DNA from 4 places in the Kitasatospora sp. NPDC005856 genome. Region 1 is predicted to be linked to each of the others. Evidence: riboswitches for the same ligand, from Rfam matches in the RefSeq annotation. Region 1 holds a riboswitch; each other region holds the start of a gene.
The links. A riboswitch is a leader RNA that binds a small molecule or an ion and turns the genes downstream of it on or off. The one in region 1 is predicted to bind cyclic di-AMP.

Region 1 (4,420 bases):
AGACTGAGCGGCGGCTCGGTCACGGTGCGCAGCGCGGACGACCGGAACGAGGACGACAACCGGCAGCCGTTCGACATCACGGTGGCAGAGACGGCTGCCGGCGCCTGAACCGGCCGTATCCCGCCGGTGGGACCGGGCCGACCGGCGGGACCGGCCCGGCGGTGACCCCGGTCCTACCGGAAGACGCGGACGTAGTCGGCGGCGAACGTGATCGGGGCGGCCCCCTGCGGCGCCGGATGGTACTGCCCCGCAGACACGGAGAGGTTGAGGATCAGGTACGCCGACCAGTTGGCGCCGACGCCCCTGCCGTCCGAGAAGACCTTGACGCCGTTGACGTACCAGTCCACCGAATTGGCGCCGTAGTGGGTGCCGATGGTCACCCACCGGCCCTTCGCGACGGCGCTCGCGTCGGTGTGGTATCTGGCATTGCCCGGGTTGACGTGGTTGGTCAGCTCCAGCAGGTTCGGGTTGTCGGGGTGGTACTCGAATGAGTCGATCTCCCCGTTGCCGTTCTTCCAGGTCCACAGGGCCGGCCAGGCGCCGCTGTCGGCGGGCAGCTCGACCCGGGTCTCGGCGTAGTCGCCGGTCCTGACCTGGAAGCCCTCGTCGGAACCCTCGGTGGTCAGGAAGCCGGTGTTCCAGGACCGCTTGCCGTTCTCCAGGGCCGGACCGCCGGGCGTGGCGGTGAAGGTGGCGACCCCGTTGGCGACGCTGACGTTGTTCCTGTTCAGCCAGTCGAGCTTGTTGTCGCCCGGGTTGTGATTGGCGTACCGGTACGCGGTGCTCTTGTCGCCGACCCAGCGCCGGCCCCAGCTGATCGCGCCGTTGAACTCGTCCGACCAGGTCAGCGACTTGCCGGCGACCGGGGATGACGGCGCCGCGGTGCTCGGGTTCGGCGTGGTCGGCTTGGTCGTCGGATCGGTGGTCGGGGCCGGGGTCGGGGCCGGGGTCGGGGTCGGGGTCGGGGTCGGCGTGGACGTCCCGGCCGCCGAGACCACCAGCCGCTGCGAGGACAGGTTGTGCCAGGTGCCGCCGAGGTCCTGCCAGAAGCCGAACCGGGTGTACGTCCCGGCAGGCAGGGCACGCGCGCCGCTGGTGAAGTCGAACCCGCTCGGGCAGATCTGCACGTCGGAGGCCTTGCCGGGGAAGTCGAGGTTGTTGCCGCGCGCGTCGCGCACGCCCACGCCGACAGTCCTCGCGGTGACGCAGGCCGAGGAGTGCAGACCGAGCGAGGCGGCGGTGGCCTTGCCCGCGACCATGGTGGCGGGGCCGAGCCGGTCCTGGGTGACGGTCGGCGCGGAGACCGTCGGCACGGCGGTCACGGTCGGCGCGGTCACGGTCGGCGCCGTGACGGTCGGCGCCGTGACGGCCTGGGCCCCGCTGACGGACGACAGGCCGAGCAGACCGGCACCGCTGATGGCGAGCGCCCCGGTGGCGGCGAGGGCGGCGTTGCGGCCGCGGCGGGACGGACGGGCGTGGCGTGGACCGCGACGGCGGGCGGGCGCGAGCGCGGGCCGCGGCATGGAGCCGGCAGGCTTGGGCATGGGGGTGACCTCTGCGACGCCTGCGAGGTGAGCTGTCGGGTTCGGGCTGAGGCTGCCCGGCCACCTGGGGAGCGGCTTCACCCCTAGCCGCGGCCCGTACGCAGGGGCGTACGGGCCGGGCGCTGACCTTGGTTCCCCCGCTCCCGTCCGCTGTGGTGCTCGGTGACCCGCCCACGGGTGGACAGGACTCGGCGTCCCGGCGGCGGGGTCCGCGAGGGCGGACGACCGTTGCAGGCTAGGCAGGCCGTACGTGAGCGGACAACTCGGCCGGGCGGGTTGTCGCGCAGCTCACAGCGGTGTCGATCAACGACGCTGCGTGGCAGCCGAGTTGATCACGGACAGGGCGGGAGGAGTAGGACGGGGATCACCCAGCCGGCCGGGCGGCAGGAGCGGTGTGCGGCCCTGCCCATGTGCCGGTCGCACACCCGGGCGGCCGCGTGATGGCGGACCGTACCGTGGCGACTGCCTGACCGAGTGCACCCGGTCGGATAAATTGGAGGTCGGACATCATCCGCCGTGCACAAGAGCGGCGAGCCCGACCGGATGCTCGCCACGACCTGACAGAGACGAGGACCCGCCCCACCATGACCGCGCCCCTGCCCGCCTTCGCCGGCCGCACCTACCTCTTCCAGGCCGACAACGGCGCGGCCTTCCGCAACACCTACTCGGCCGACGGCACGCGGCTGCGCTGGGAGGGCCTCGGCGAGTCCGCGGGCCAGTGGGAGGACGTGCGGCTGCACGTCGCCGAGGTCGCGCCCGAGATCTACTTCGTCAGCTGGACCGAACAGAGCGGGATCACCGTCAGCCACGTGATGGACCTCGGCAAGCTGACCGTGCGGGCCTTCTGGACCTTCGAGGGCGAGGGCGGCCGGGTCGGCGAGCTGCACACCGGGACGCTGGAGCGGGTGGCCTGAGCGCTGGGACCGCCGGACGGGGCCGGACGGCTCCTGAACGACCTGGACGACCTGGACGACCTGGACGACCTGAATGATCGAACCCCCGGGGCTGAGGCTCCGGGGGTTCGATCATTCGGCCGGTCAGGCTCGGCCGGGTCCGTTCAGACGGTCTGGTTCGGCACCTTGAGGTGCTGGGACAGCCACTCCAGCGAGGAGGGCAGCAGGGCGCTCCAGGTCTCGAAGTTGTGGCCGCCGTTGTCCAGCATGCTGTACGAGACCTTCATCGGGCTCTGTACCGCGTTGACGAAGGCCTCGGTCTCCTGCCGGTAGTTGCCGTCCCCCTTCTTGGTGCCGGCCAGCAGCACGGACACCTTCGGCTGCGGCAGGTTCTTCAGCCGCCACATCAGGTTGGCCTCGTCGCGGCGCTGCTTGCTGCCGCCGAAGAGGTCACCCGTGGTCGGGTCGTCGGCCGCGTCGTAGTAGGCGGAGAGCGCGACGGCGGTCGGGAAGACGTCCGGGTGGCGCATGGCCAGCTTGAGCGCGCAGTAGCCACCGGTCGAGTTGCCCATGAAGGCCCAGGCCTGCGGGTCCGAGGAGACCCGGTAGCTGGCCTGGATCGCCGAGGGCACGTCCTTGGTGAAGTAGGTGTCGGACTGCGGGCCGTTCGGGATGTCCTCGCACTCGGTGTCCTGCGGCAGCGCGGGCGAGGGACGCACCAGGACCATGACGGTCGGCTGCATCCGCCCTTCCTGCAGCAGCTTGAGCGCGGCACCCGGGTAGTTGAAGCGGGTGATCAGGTTCTCGGCGATTCCTGGGAATCCGGTGCTGACGATCACGGCCGGGAACTGCTTCTGGGCGTACTCCGGCTGGAAGTACTGCGGGGGCAGGTAGACGTAGCCCTCGGTGGACAGCCGGCTGACCGCGCCGTCGATCCGGACCTTGCGGATCTCGCCGGACTGGCTGGGCTCACGGCCCATCGCGCCGCCGCCCTTGACCGCGGCCTGGCCCATCGTCTCCACCATCAGCCGGCCGGAGGCGTCCGCCTTGTTGTGGATGACCACCGGTCCGGTGTCGCCGATGCCCAGCAGGTCGCCCCAACTGCTGTAGAAGGCGAAGTAGTTGTTGGCGACCAGGCCGAGCGTGGCGAGCACCGCGAGCTGGGTGGCGAGCAGTGCGCCGATCCGGCCGAGCACCGCCCGCCAGCTCTTCTTCGCGAGTCTGGGCCACAGCCAGACCGTGCCGACCATCATTGCGACCGCGATCAGTGCGGTCAGCGCCAGCACCTTGTGGCTCGTCAGACCCATGCCCTGCTTGCTCCCACGCCTCGAACTCCAGTCCCCTCCGCTGGGGACATCCGAGGAGGTCACCCCGGTTCCCCCTGCCGGGGCGCGAGGATCAACCCTAACCCCAGCTGGGAGGAAGCTGACGGCGGCTGGGAGGTCACGGGGAGCGGGGCGGAGCGATGACAACGTTCAGATAACAGATTTCGAAAGTTGTCATCTGAAATCTGTCGGCTGTCGGCTGTCGGCTGTCGGCTGTCGGCTGTCGGCTGTCGACCACGGTCACCCCCCTGACCCCCGGCCCGGGCTCAGCCGACCCGCCCCCACAGCCGTAGCCCCGCTGCGAGCTCGCGCATGCAGCGCGCGCCGAGATCCTGCGGGGAACCCGGACCGGCGAGCGGCGCATCGGAGGAGGCCCACTGCTCCAGGGCCACCCGGATCGCCGCGGTCGCGGCGGCGGCCGCCAGCCGGATCTCCAGCGGGTCGGTGCCGTCCGGGCAGCGCTCGGTGAGGGCGGCCCGCAGCCGCTCCTCCGAGTCGGCGTGGACGCGCTGCCAGGTGGCGTTCAGCTTCGGGTCGCGCAACAGACCGCGGGCCCACCGCATCATCTCCGCCCGCGCGTCGTCGGCCGGGGTCAGCGACGCGACCGCCGCACGCTCCAGCGCCTCGAGTAGCGGCAGGTCCGCGGGGCTCGCCGCGA
Region 2 (4,420 bases), on a different contig from region 1:
GCGCGGGGTCCGGGTGCGGTTCAGCCGGACCGGGGAGACGGCCGACGAGCTGATCCGCCGTCTGGTGCGGGCCGAGCCGCAGGGCCGTCCGGTGGTGGTGGTGTCCACCGACCGGGAGGTCGCGGAGGGCGTGCGGAAGGCGGGCGCGCGCCCCGTGGCGTCGGTGCTGCTGCTGAACCGGCTGGCGCGCCCCTGACCCCGACCGGCCGTGCGATGCCTGGTCAGGAGCGTGTTCGGGGTGGTGTGCCGATCCCGTGCGGTCAGTGTGCGGAGCGGAGTTCACGCCTTCGGGGGAGTGGCAAAACAGATAGATCTTCACTAGGGTCTGGCGTCAAACCTATTTTCCGGAATCTCATCCCATCAGGTGAGTCCGATGGAAGAAGGAGCCGGTCCCTTGGCCTCCCACCGCCGTCCCAAGCAGCCGAGCCGCGCGCGGATCTCCGTGCTCACAGCTGCCGCTGCGACCGCGGTCGCCCTCTCCGCCCAGGTGGCCGCGCACGCCGCGCCGCAGCCCAACAAGGCGGACGTCAAGGCGCAGATCGACCAGCTCCAGGAGGAGCAGGAGCAGTCGGCGGAGAAGTACAACGGCGCCAAGGAGCGGGCCGACCAGCTGCGCAAGCAGGCCGACCAGCTGCAGGACCAGGTGGCCCGCAGCCAGGAGCAGATGACCCAGCTCCAGGGCGGCCTCGCCGAGGTGGCGGGCGAGCAGTACCGCACCGGCGGCATCGACCCGTCCGTCCAGCTGATGCTCTCCTCCGACCCGTCCGGCTACCTGGAGAAGGCCTCCACCGTCCAGCAGGCCAGCACCAGCCAGGCCGAGGCGCTCAAGGGGCTGCTGGACCAGCAGCGCCGGCTGGACCAGGAGAAGGCCGAGGCGGCCGCCGTGCTCGCCTCGCTGGACACCACCACCAAGGACCTGAACCAGGCCAAGGCGGACGTCAACGCCAAGCTGAAGGCCGCCCAGGACCTGCTGAACTCGCTGAGCGCCGCCGACCGCGCCGCGCTGAAGGCCCAGCAGGCGCAGGACGACCGCGCCTCGCGGGGCAGCGAGCGGGTCGACCTCGGCAGTCTGCCGCCGGCCAGTGGCTACGCGGCCGTGGCGGTGTCCAAGGCGATGGGCAAGCAGGGCTCGCCGTACGTGTGGGGCGCCACCGGCTCGACCACCTTCGACTGCTCGGGCCTGATGGTCTGGGCGTACGGCCAGGCCGGCGTCTCGCTGCCGCGCACCTCGCAGGAGCAGGGCCACTACGGCACCCGGGTGCCGTCGCTGGACCAGGCCCAGCCGGGCGACCTGGTGATCTACGGCGGCGACATGCACCACGTCGGGATGTACATCGGCAACGGCATGGTGGTCCACGCGCCGCACACCGGTGACGTGGTGAAGGTGATGAAGGCCGACGCGATGTCGATCAACACCATCCGCCGGGTCTGACGGCCCGACACGCCCGAGGGGCTCCTCCGGGGCCTGTGAAAAGCGCCACCCCCCGCGTGGGGTGGCGTTCGGCTTCGCGCGCCCTTTCGTGACCACATGCCGAGAACCGATCAGCCTTCTGTGCGCCACTGGTCACCATCGGTCATATTCACAAAAGAACTTGGGAAATCTTCGGTCTTTTTTCTGACAAGGATTTGAACGGATCACGGTTCAGTTACTAGGGTCGTGCTCCGAACCACCGCACTGTCGATCGCCCAGCCAGGGTGGCGGCGGTGGTTACCGTCGAGTTCGCGAGGCAGCGGGGCAGGTCGAAGCGACTGCCCGACAGGGGAGCCCAGTGGTTGGGGGCGCTGCGGAGCGGAGCCGGGGAACCACGTTCCTCCGGGGTGAATCGGCGCCAGGTCGGCCGGTGGAACGGCCGTGAGGCGTCGTAGGGCATGCTTCCGGCCCGAACCCGTCAGCTCACCCGGTAGGCGGATGTAGGAAGAAGGAGTCCGCCTTCGTGGCGTCCCATCGTCGTCCCAAGCCCGCAGGCCGCGCCCGCGTCTCGATCCTGACCGGTGTCGCCGCGGCCGCCGTCGTCCTCTCCGCGCAAGGCGCCCACGCCGACCCGCAGCCGACCAAGGAACAGGTCAAGGAGCAGGTCGACCAGCTCAACGAGCAGGCCGAGGTCGCGACCGAGAACTACAACGCCGCCCAGTCCAAGCAGCAGGAGCTGGAGAAGCAGGTCTCCGGCCTGCAGGACCAGGTGGCCCGTCAGCAGGCCCAGGTCACCGAGCTCCAGGGCGGCCTGGCCGAGATCGCCGGCGAGCAGTACCGCAACGGGGGCATATCCCCGACCGTCCAGCTGATGTTCTCCTCCAGCCCGGAGAACTTCCTCGGTCAGGCCGACGCCCTGAACCAGGCCGGCAGCACCCAGAAGGGTCAGCTGAAGGAGCTCCAGGAGCAGCAGCGCAAGCTCGACCAGGACCGCAGCGAGGCCCAGGGCAAGCTCGCCGAGCTGGAGACGACCACCCAGCAGCTGAAGACCTCCAAGGAAGAGGTCCAGGGCAAGCTGAAGGCGGCCCAGGACCTGCTCAACACGCTGACCGAGCAGGAGCGCCAGGCGCTGCGCCAGGCCGAGGAGAAGGCCGCGGCCGACGCCAAGGCCAAGGCTGACGCCGCCGCCCAGGCCCAGCAGCAGGCCGACCGCGCCTCGCGCGACAACAGCCGCAGCGACCTCTCGGCCCCCACGACCACCGCTCCGGTGAAGGTGGCCCCCGGCAGCTCGCGCGGTGCCGCCGCGCTCGCGGCCGCCGCGTCCAAGGTCGGCAGCCCGTACGTCTGGGGCGCCACCGGCCCGAACTCCTTCGACTGCTCCGGCCTGATGGTCTGGGCGTTCAACCAGGCCGACGTGTCGCTGCCGCGCACCTCGCAGGCGCAGGCCGGGGCCGGCACCCGGATCGGTTCGGACATCTCCCAGGCCCAGCCCGGCGACCTGCTGATCTTCTACACCGACGCCCACCACGTCGGCATCTACGCCGGCAACGGCCAGGTGCTGCACGCCCCCAAGCCGGGTGCGTCGGTGCGCTACGAGGCGGTCACCAACATGCCGCTGGCCTCCATCGTGCGGGTCTGATCCCCGCTCGGACGCTTCCAGGCCCGGTCTCCCTCAGGGGAGGCCGGGCCTGCAGCTTTTCCCGGGGCTCTTCCTGCGGCTTTCCCCCCGAGTCGATCTGATGTCCGACAAGGGGTCGAATATTCGGGTTGGTGGGGGTTTGGACTCGCCTGCCCGGACTCGCTAACGTCTGCCACCGGACTCCCGCTCGACGGCCGCCCCTCCCGGTGCGGCGGCGGGGGCCGCACCGCAGGATTGGAGCCGCTGCCGCCATGCCCGTGCACCGCCGTTCCCAACTGCTCACCCGGGCGCTGGTGCTGACCGCGGCCGCCGCCACCGCCCTGGGCGTGGCCGCCGGAGGCAGTGCCCAGGCCGCCCCCGGCAGCCCGGACCCGGGCGACCGTCAGGACGTCAAGACGCAGGTGGAGCAGCTGTACGACGAGGCCGAGCAGGCGTCCGAGCGGTTCAACGCGGCGCAGGAGGCCCAGCGGCGGCTCCAGGGCGAGACCACGATCCTCCAGGGCGAGATCGCACTGGCCCAGGATCAGCTCAACGAGCTGCGCGGCGACCTGGCGACGGTGGCCGGCGCCGAGTACCGCGGCGGCGGGATGACCCAGACCGCCCAGCTCATCCTCTCGTCCGACCCGGAGGGCTACCTGGCCCGCGCCCGCACCCTGGACCAGGCGGCCGTGCGCCAGCAGGAGACCCTGCACGAGCTGGTCGGCCGGCAGCGCCGGCTCGACCAGCGCCGCACCGAGGCGGCCGGCAAGCTCGCCGAGCTGGACGAGACCCGCCGCTCGCTCGCCGACAGCAAGCAGCAGGTCCAGCAGCGGCTGGCCAAGGCGCAGAAGCTGTTGAACGGTCTGGGCGCCGCCGAGCGGACCCGGCTGACGGTCCAGGACGCCCGGGACGCCGAGCGGCGCGCCACCCGGGGCACCGACCGGCTGGACCTCGGCACCGCCCCGCCCGCCTCCGAGCGCGGGGCCGCCGCGCTGGCCGCCGCGGTGCGGATGATCGGCTCCCCGTACGTCTACGGGGCCACCGGCCCGCACGCGTTCGACTGCTCCGGTCTGATGTACTACAGCTGGCGGCAGGCCGGAGTGACCCTGCCGCGCACCTCGCAGGCCCAGGCGTACGCCGGGCAGCGGATCAGCCTGTCCGAAGCGCGACCGGGAGACCTGGTGATCTTCTACCGGGACATGCACCACGTCGGCATGTACGCCGGCGGCGGCGTGATCGTGCACGCTCCCCGCCCGGGCGCCAAGGTCCGCTACGAGAGCGTCACCGCCATGCCGGTCTCCGGGGTGGTCCGGCTCTGAACGCCCCGCCGTCCGGCCCCGCCGGCCCCGAGGAGATACCCGGCCCCCGCCGCACGCTGTCCCGGCGGGGCG
Region 3 (4,420 bases), on a different contig from region 1:
AGAGCACCAGGACGAGGACGGTCGCCCGGCTCGTGAACCGGGGCCGGGCCGCCAAGCCCGGGATCCTCCAGCCAGCCATCTCCCGTATCCCCTCCTGGTCGCGACGGTGCCCCGCCGTCCACCCTACGGGGTGAACGGCGGGGCACCGGTCAGGCGTGCGCTACCGGGAGCGCTCGGGCCGAGCGCGCGGGGGCTCGGGCCTTGTGCGCCGGGCGCTCGGCCCACGTGAGCGCAGTGCTCGGGCCTCGCGCTCGCTGTGCCGGTTACTCCGCGGAGCGGAAGCGCGGGAAGGCGCCGCGACCGGCGTACTCGGCGGCGTCGTCGAGGATCTCCTCGATGCGCAGCAGCTGGTTGTACTTGGCGACGCGCTCGGAGCGGGCCGGGGCACCGGTCTTGATCTGGCCGCAGTTGGTGGCGACGGCCAGGTCGGCGATGGTGACGTCCTCGGTCTCGCCGGAGCGGTGCGACATCATGCAGCGGTAGCCGTTGCGCTGGGCCAGCTCGACGGCGTCCAGGGTCTCGGTCAGCGAGCCGATCTGGTTCACCTTCACCAGCAGCGCGTTGGCGGTGCCGGTCTCGATGCCGCGGGCCAGGCGGGCCGGGTTGGTGACGAACAGGTCGTCGCCGACCAGCTGGACCTTGTCGCCCAGCTTGTCGGTCATGGCCTTCCAGCCGTCCCAGTCGGACTCGTCCAGCGGGTCCTCGATGGAGACCAGCGGGTAGGCGGCGACCAGCCCGGCGTAGTACTCGATGAGCTCGGCGGAGGTGAGCGCCTTGCCCTCGAACTGGTAGGCGCCGTCCTCGTAGAACTCGGAGGAGGCGACGTCCAGGGCCAGCGCGACGTCACGGCCGGGCTCGTAGCCGGCCTTCTGGATGGCCTCGACGATGAGGTCCAGGGCCTCGCGGTTGGAGTCCAGGTTCGGGGCGAAGCCGCCCTCGTCGCCCAGGCCGGTGGACAGGCCGCGCTCCTTCAGCACGCCCTTGAGCGTGTGGTAGACCTCGACGCCCCAGCGGACGGCCTCGGAGAAGGACTCCGCGCCGATCGGGGCGATCATGAACTCCTGGATGTCGACGTTGGAGTCCGCGTGCGACCCACCGTTGAGGATGTTCATCATCGGGACCGGCAGGACGTGCGCGTTCGGGCCGCCCAGGTAGCGGAACAGCGGCAGGTCGCTGGCCTCGGAGGCGGCGTGCGCGACGGCCAGCGAGACGCCCAGGATGGCGTTGGCGCCCAGCGAGGACTTGTCCGGGGTGGCGTCCAGGTCCAGCATGGCCTGGTCGATCAGGCGCTGCTCGGTGGCGTCGTAGCCGACGAGCTCCGGGCCGATCTGCTCGATGACGGCCAGGACGGCCTTCTCGACGCCCTTGCCGAAGTAGCGGTTCTTGTCACCGTCGCGCAGCTCCAGGGCCTCGAAGGCACCGGTGGAGGCACCCGACGGCACAGCGGCACGACCCGTGCTGCCGTCGTCGAGGCCGACCTCGACCTCGACCGTGGGGTTGCCGCGCGAGTCGAGGATCTCACGGGCTACGACGACATCGATGGACGGCACGAGGCATCTCCTTGCGGAAGCAGGGTCCGGTCTGACGGTGGTGCTGTCAGCAGGACGATTGCGGAGTCGTTACGACCAGAGCCTAACCGCCCGGGCTCCCGGGGCCACGTCCGCCTCGGTCCCGTCTCAGCGTGTGGCCCCACTACCCACCGGTAGTTCACCTGCTTGTCCCAGCTTGTCCCACCGGAGCGGGCGAATGCGGACGAAGGGGACCGGTAGGACCGGTCCCCTTCGGACGGCGGGGTGAGGCGGCGCCGGCGCCGGGCGCGTCGGCGGGCGCGGCTTGCGGCCGCGGGCACGGCCGCGGCTTGCGATCGCGGGCGCTACGGGCCGGCGTCGGGCGGGCCGGCGTCGGGCGGGCCGGCTCAGCCGAAGTGCAGCACCTGGCCGGGCATGATCAGGTTCGGGTCGCCGCCGACGGTGGCGTGGTTCTGCTCGTACAGCGCGTGCCAGCCGCCGGACACGCCCTGGGCGGTGGCGATGGTCGACAGGGTGTCACCGGCGCGGACGGTGTAGTCGTGGCCGGCGGCCTGCGGGGCCGACTGCGCGGCCTGCGGGGCGTACTGCGGCTGGGCGGCGGCCTGGCCGGCGTACTGCTGGTAGACGCCCTGGTGGCTGGTCCAGTACCAGGCGCCGTTGTTCTGGTACCAGTACACCTTGGCGTCGGCGTCCCAGCCGGCCTTGCCGGAGAAGCCCGGGGCCTGCGGCTGCGCCTGCTGCTGCGGGGCGGCCTGCTGGACCGGCTGCGCGGCGGGCTTCTGGGCCGGCTTCTGGGCGACGGGCTGCTGCGCGACCGGCTTCTCGGCCGGCTTGGCGGCGGGCTTCGGGGTCTGCTGCTTGGGGGCGGACTGCGGCTTGGCGTCCGAGGAGGTGTCGACCGCGGCCGGGGCGCCGCCCTTGGTCAGACCGGCCTTCTGGGAGCAGACCGGCCAGGCGCCCGGACCCTGCGAGGCCAGCACCTTCTCGGCGACCGAGATCTGCTGGCCCTTGCTGGCCTGGTTGGCCTGCGGCGCGTAGGCGGTGCCGCCGTACGCCTTCCAGGTGCTGGAGGTGAACTGGAGGCCGCCGTAGAAGCCGTTGCCGGTGTTGATGCTCCAGTTGCCGCCGCTCTCGCACTGGGCGACGGCGTCCCAGGTGGAGGCCGGGGCCGCGGAGGCGCCGGTGGCGGTGAGGAGCGGCATCGCGAGTCCGACGCCGGCCACACCGGCGACGGCGATGGCCTTCTCGGCCTGGGTGCGACGACGGTGACGGCCAGTTCCAACGAACAGCATGAAGAGGTCCCTCTCCGCACGCCTGCGAGGTGAGCTGTCGGGTTCGGACCGGGAGGTGGCCCGGCCGCCGTATGCGGAAACGTTCCGCTCGGGCGGCTTCACCCCAAGCCGTGGGGAGACGGCAAAAAACCTGGTTCCCCCGCCCCTGCCCAGGGTTCTGGTCGGTTTCCCGTGGCGCGGCGGGCAGGACTCGGCGTTCCGCGTACGAGGTCCGCAGCTGCGAACTCCAGGGAGAGTAGACAGATCTTCAGACCAATCACAAGCTCATATCGTCGATATCACACGATAATTACGGCCTGTGCTCGATCGCCTACCAACGGCGGTGTTATGTCCGGATTGATGGTTGTTCACACCCCCGCCAGCAGGCGATTCGCGACGTCCCGTCAGCGCGACCTCAGCGTGTCGCGGGCGCGGCGGGAGCGTTCGGAGAGGCCTCCGGAGGGGTGCGCGGAGGAGTGTGCGGAGGAGCGTGCGGAGAGCGGTTCTCCGGGCTGAATTCCACCGGAAGTTCGCGCAGCCCACGCATGATCAGACCGCCGCGCCACCGCAGATCCTCCGGGCGTTCCGCGAGCCGCAGATCCGGCAGCCGGGAGAGCAGCGTGGCCAGCGCGGCACGGCCCTCCAGCCGGGCGAGCGGAGCGCCGATGCAGTAGTGGATGCCGTGCCCGAAGCCCAGGTGGGGGTTGTCCGTTCGGGCCAGGTCCAGGGTGTTCTCGTCCGCGAACCGGGCCGGGTCGCGGTCCGCCGCGGCGAGCACCACCAGCACCGGATCGCCGACCGGGATGTCCACCCCGCCGATGGTCAGCGGACGGGTCGCGAACCGCCAGGTCGCCAGCTCCACCGGCCCGTCGTAGCGCAGGAGTTCCTCGATGCCGGTCTCCAGCAGCGCGCTCTCCCCGCGGGCCACCGACTCCTGCAGCAACCGGCGCTGCTCCGGATTGCGCAGCAGGGCGTACGTGCCGTTGCCGATCAGGTTCACGGTCGTCTCGAAGCCCGCGAACAGGAGGATGAAGGCCATCGCCGCGGCCTCGTTCTCGGTCAGGTGCTCGCCGTGGTCGCCCGCCCGGATCAGACCGGAGATCAGGTCGTCCCCGAGGTCCGCGCGCTTGCGGTGGATCAGCTCCAGCAGGTACGCCCGCATCCGCTTCACCGCCCGCCCCACGCCGCCGCGTTGGCCACTGCCGTGTCCCGGCTTCGTGTGTCGCAGCATCATCCCGGCCCAGTCGCGGAAGTCGTCCTGGTCCTCGGCCGGCACCCCGAGCATGTCGCAGATCGCGTAGATGGGCAGCGGGAAGGCGAACTCGTGGATCAGGTCCGCCGAACCGCGCTGCGCGAAGCCGTCGATCAGCCGGTCGGTGAGCTGCTGCACCCGCGGCTCGAACTCGGCCACCCGGCGCGGGGTGAACGCCTTCGACACCAGCCGGCGCAGCCGGGTGTGGTCCGGCGGGTCGATGTTCAGCAGGTGGGTCATCAGGTCCGCCTGCCGCTCCCCCGGGATGCCCACCCGGCCGGTGCGGTGCGCCTGCTCACTGTGGTGCGCCGGGTTCTTCGACAGCCGGCTGTCCGCGAGCGCCTGCCGGGCGTCCGCGTACCTGGTCA
Region 4 (4,420 bases), 200 kb from region 1:
TAGGGCCGGAGGCATGCCGGAACCCCCGGGGAGGAGCGACCAGACTCTCCCCGGGGGTCGTGGGTGGCAGCGTTCGAGCGACAGCTGACAGATGATGAAATCTGTTATCTGTCAGCTGTTATCTGTCGTCCGTCGGCTGTCGGCCGTTCGCCGTCCTCAGACCCGGCCGGCGAAGTCCGGGGCCCAGTTGGCGATGCTCTGCTCGCGGACGCCCGAGCTCGGGTTGGCGGCCTCGACGTACTTGCCGTTGCCGACGTAGATCGCGACGTGGTACACGCCGGAGTCCTTGCCGTTGTTGGACCAGAACAGCAGGTCGCCCGGCTGGAGGCTGTCCAGCGAGACGTGGGTGCTGGCGGCGGCCTGGTCGGCGGCGACGCGCGGGATGGAGATGCCCGCGGCGCGCAGGGCGGCCTGGGTCAGGCCGGAGCAGTCCCAGCCGCCGTTGCCGGTGCCGCCGTAGACGTACGCCTGACCGACCTTCGACTCGGCGAAGGAGACCGCGGCGGCCATGCTGCCGGTGGCGGCCGGAGCCTGGGTCTGGGTCTGGGTCTGCGGAGCGGGCTTGGCGGCCGGCTTGGTGGCCGGGGCCTGGGCCTGCGCGGTCGGCTGGGCGTTCACGGCACCGCCGTTCGCGGACTGGCCGGACTGCTGCGAGCGGTCGAACCAGGTGAAGTCCGAGCCGGACTTGCCGGTGGCGGACTGACCGGCCTGGGCCTGGCCGTTGCCGCCGAGGGACAGGTGCTGGCCCGGGTAGATGGTGTCCGGGCCCTCGGACAGGGTGCCGCGGTTGAGCTCGTACAGCCGCTGCCAGCCGCCCTGCACCTGGTGCTGGTCGGCGATCGCGGACAGCCAGTCGCCCGCGACGACCGTGTAGTCGCTGCCCTGGGCCTGCTGCTGGCGCTTCTGGACCCAGTCGCCGCGGTTGCCGGAGGCGGCGGAGTCGGTGGTGGCCTGAGCGCCGTCCTGGGCGGGCGCCGCGGGCTTGGCGGCCGGGGCCTGGGGCTGTGCGGGCTGTGCGGCCGGAGCGGCCGGCTTGGCGCTCTGGGCGGGCGCGGCGGGCTTGGCGGCGGTGGAGCCCGTGGTGGACCCGGAGGTGGAGCCCGCCGAGGTGTTGACGGTGGGCGCGGGGCCGCCCTTGGTGAGGCCGGCCTGGACCGAGCAGACCGGCCAGGCGCCGGGGCCCTGCGAGGCGAGGACCTTCTCGGCGATGGCGATCTGCTGGTCCTTGGTGGCCAGGTCGGCGCGCGCCGCGTAGGCGGTGCCGCCGAAGGCGGACCAGGTGCTGGAGGTGAACTGGAGGCCGCCGTAGAAGCCGTTGCCGGTGTTGATGCTCCAGTTGCCGCCGCTCTCGCACTGGGCGACCTTGTCCCAGGTGGCGACGGAGGCGGCGGAGGCGGTGCCGGAGGCGATGCAGGGGACGGTGAGGCCGACGCCGGCGACGCCGAGGGCGGCGATCACACGACGGGTGCGGCTGGACAGGCGAGTGCCGTTGGTGGGCAGCATGAAGACGCGGTCCTCTCCCACGCCTGCGAGGTGAGCTGTCGGATTCGGGCTGGAGTTGCCCGGCCGCGCTGTGGGCGCGGCTTCACCCCTAGCCCTGGACCGTTCCGAAGACCGGTCCGGGGCGACTTACCTGTGGGTCCCCCGCTCCTGCCGTGGTGCGATTTCGCGTTTCCAGGACATCCGACGGCAGGACTCGGCGTTGCGGATGAACCGGGTTCGTGTGGTCACGAACGGGGAGCACGTTAATCAGGCTAAAGTTCAAACTGCAAATCACTGTGATGCGCATCACGGTTTAGAGGAAGCTGCCAAAATTGCCGTTCTTCATGATCGCAAATGATCATTTTCGGGTAACGCTGTTGCGGAAGTCCACAACTGGCATCGCTTCAGAAGTGGCGTGACGGCGCGTCGAATCGCGGAGCGGGGCGCCCCGTCGGGCGTGGCGGAGGCCGTGATTCGAGCACCCGCGGCCGCGTTTCCTATTTCCTTCCAAAGGGGCCAGAACGGACATTCCGCTTCATTGGCATCCGACTCCCGAACGGGCCGGCCCCGGGTGGGCGAAGCACGACGGAAGGGCCCGGAACGCCAACCGTTCCGGGCCCTTCCGTGCGCGCGAGCGGCGCGCGGTGTCGACTATCGCCCCGCGGGCCCCTCGGAGGCCGCGTGGGCACCGCGAACGCCCTCCATGACGCCCTCGGCCTCGGCGGCGGCCGCCGCCTCCGCCTCGGCCCGTGCCAGGTCCTCCGCGGAGGGTGCGGGGAGCGCCGCCAGGTAGGTGGAGGCGATCAGCTGGCCGACCGACGGGTACGAGCCCAGCGGCGCGGCCGACGGACAGCCGGTCTCCTCGGCGGCGGTGGCGAGCAGCTCGGAGTCCGCCTCCGGGCCGATCACCAGCGGGGCCAGCGCCGGACGCTGCGAGCCGGTCTCCCTGAGGTGGTTGACGGCCGCGGCCACCGAGCCGGGCACGTCCAGCGCGGCGGCGACGACCGGCACGGCCAGTCGGGCGGCCAGCAGCACGCCGGTGATGCCGGCCGCGGCGGCCGCGTCCTCGCCGCCGACGGTGGTCAGCACCACGCCGTCCGCGGCGGTCGCGATGGCGAACAGCCGGGCGCGGTCGGCCCGGGCCAGCCCGGCCTCGGAGAGCCGGACGTGCACGCCCTCGGCCAGCAGCGGGTGCGGGCCCAGCGGGTCCGTGACGGGCGCGCCGTACTCGGCGGCGAGCGCGTGAAGCCCGGTCAGGAAGGTGTGCGGGCCGGGTACCAGCGGCACCAGGACGGGCATCGGCAGCCCGGCCTCGGCGGCCGCGGCCAGCAGCTCGGCCACGGTGCGGTCCTCGTCGCCCGTACTCTCGCCGCCGGGCAGGTAGCCGACCGCGGTCTGGACGCCGTTCTGTTCGGTGCGGACGATCGAGAGCAGTTCCTCGACGACCGAGCGGGACTCGGGCCCGGCGGTCGCGGGCACGGCGAGCACCAGGGCCGGGGCGCCGGCCGGGATCTCGGGGCGCTCGGGACGACGATGGCGCCCCCGCGCACGGGAGCCTGGAGTGCGGACGGGCAGTGGCGCGCCCGGGATGGCTGCGGTGCTCATGCCGGAGATCGTAGGACATCCGCCCGTCCGGCTTGCAGTCGGCTGCCGTACGGGTTCGGCGCGGTCGCGGCGTGGAGCCGGTGCGGAGACCGTGCGGACTCGGCGTGGAGCGGGTGCGTCTCCGGCGCCGGTCCGGGCGCTTTGCCTACAATCCGGACATTCCGCGCCCAACCCCCGCGGGACCGCCGGCGATTGTCACGACGTGAACCGAGGGGGCCGGCGTTGCACCTGGGGCGCGTGAGATGTCTCACAGCATGAAGGTGGTTTGACGGAGGGTCACGGGGGTGCGACTCCCGGCATTCGAAGATCAACATTCAGCGGGGAGATGCTCACGGCCGGTTATCGCGAGTCCGACGATTCATCGGCTATGTCCGTTTACGTACCGTCAGGAGAAGGGTCCGTGAAGAGTTCGCGACTGCGCGCAAAAGGCGCCCTGCACCTGCAACGTCCCGTGCTGATGCACGTGCACTGCGGCTATCATCGCGTCAAGTGAGGCGTTGTGCCGGACCGGTACGGGGCCGGTCCGTTCGTTTGGGCGGTGCCGGGGGCGCCGCGCCGGACGACAACTCCGGAAGCTCTTCGGGAGATTTCTATGCACGACTCGCAGGACACGCACGGCTCGTACGACACCTACAACGGGATGGCCGCCGCCGATCTCCAGGGGGTGGTCTGGCAGAAGAGCCGGCACAGCAACTCCCAGGGCAACTGCGTCGAGTTCGCGGCCCTGCCGGGCGGCGATGTGGCGATGCGCAACTCGCGCTTCCCGGACGGTCCGGCCCTCATCTACACCCGGGCCGAGATCGCCGCCCTGCTGCTGGGGGCCAAGGACGGGGAGTTCGACCACCTGGCGGTCTGACCGATCGCCGTGCTCCATCATCGGGGGGCCGTCGTGGGTGCCGACACCACGACGGCCTTTGTCTTTCCCTCTTCCGGGGATCTCCTCGCCGGAGGCCCTCCGCCGGAGCCGTCCGTTCCGGAGGTCGCCTCCCCGGAGGTGTCCGCTCCGCGGGCGTGCTCTCCGGACGTCCGGTCCTGATCCGTCCGGCCGCCGGGCCGCCGTGGGCCGGACGCGGTTCCGCGGCGCCGGGAGTCCTCGGCGGGGCCGGGTGGAAGGGCCCGGGGTGTGCTCGTCCCGGGGCTTCCGTCGACCGGCCGCGCACCGCCCGGCGCGGGTTCCGTCCCGGGTGCCGGTGCCGTCCTGAGCGCGGGGCTCCTCCCGGGCGCGGGGCCCGTCCTAGGCCGAGCGCCGATGCCGTCCGCCGATGTCGACGGGGCCGTCGAGCGGTGAGCGGCCGCCGAGTCCGGGGCGGCCGTCCAGCGGGGAGCCGCCGAC

Region 2: it holds a riboswitch for cyclic di-AMP, as region 1 does, so the genes downstream of both, ABZ449_RS34025 (NlpC/P60 family protein) here and ABZ449_RS01530 (hypothetical protein) in region 1, are expected to answer to the same signal.
Region 3: it holds a riboswitch for cyclic di-AMP, as region 1 does, so the genes downstream of both, ABZ449_RS34760 (transglycosylase family protein) here and ABZ449_RS01530 (hypothetical protein) in region 1, are expected to answer to the same signal.
Region 4: it holds a riboswitch for cyclic di-AMP, as region 1 does, so the genes downstream of both, ABZ449_RS02380 (transglycosylase family protein) here and ABZ449_RS01530 (hypothetical protein) in region 1, are expected to answer to the same signal.

The regions. Positions count from the first base shown of each region.
Region 1 covers NZ_JBEXWT010000001.1:355,968-360,387, reverse strand. Annotated here, with positions in the region: gene ABZ449_RS01535 (hypothetical protein) at 1-108, shown strand, start outside; gene ABZ449_RS01530 (hypothetical protein) at 174-1,544, opposite strand; cyclic di-AMP (ydaO/yuaA leader) riboswitch at 1,547-1,712, opposite strand; gene ABZ449_RS01525 (MoaF N-terminal domain-containing protein) at 2,129-2,458, shown strand; gene ABZ449_RS01520 (alpha/beta hydrolase-fold protein) at 2,602-3,744, opposite strand; gene ABZ449_RS01515 (TetR family transcriptional regulator) at 4,029-4,420, opposite strand, start outside.
Region 2 covers NZ_JBEXWT010000085.1:36,097-40,516, forward strand. Annotated here, with positions in the region: gene ABZ449_RS34015 (NYN domain-containing protein) at 1-196, shown strand, start outside; gene ABZ449_RS34020 (NlpC/P60 family protein) at 395-1,432, shown strand; cyclic di-AMP (ydaO/yuaA leader) riboswitch at 1,771-1,924, shown strand; gene ABZ449_RS34025 (NlpC/P60 family protein) at 1,935-3,050, shown strand; gene ABZ449_RS34030 (NlpC/P60 family protein) at 3,302-4,348, shown strand.
Region 3 covers NZ_JBEXWT010000091.1:6,762-11,181, forward strand. Annotated here, with positions in the region: gene ABZ449_RS34750 (septum formation initiator family protein) at 1-79, opposite strand, end outside; gene eno (phosphopyruvate hydratase) at 264-1,550, opposite strand; gene ABZ449_RS34760 (transglycosylase family protein) at 1,916-2,821, opposite strand; cyclic di-AMP (ydaO/yuaA leader) riboswitch at 2,827-2,994, opposite strand; gene ABZ449_RS34765 (cytochrome P450) at 3,216-4,420, opposite strand, start outside.
Region 4 covers NZ_JBEXWT010000001.1:557,603-562,022, forward strand. Annotated here, with positions in the region: gene ABZ449_RS02380 (transglycosylase family protein) at 157-1,524, opposite strand; cyclic di-AMP (ydaO/yuaA leader) riboswitch at 1,511-1,681, opposite strand; gene ABZ449_RS02385 (hypothetical protein) at 2,134-3,087, opposite strand; gene ABZ449_RS02390 (DUF397 domain-containing protein) at 3,680-3,943, shown strand; gene ABZ449_RS02395 (ATP-binding protein) at 4,322-4,420, opposite strand, start outside.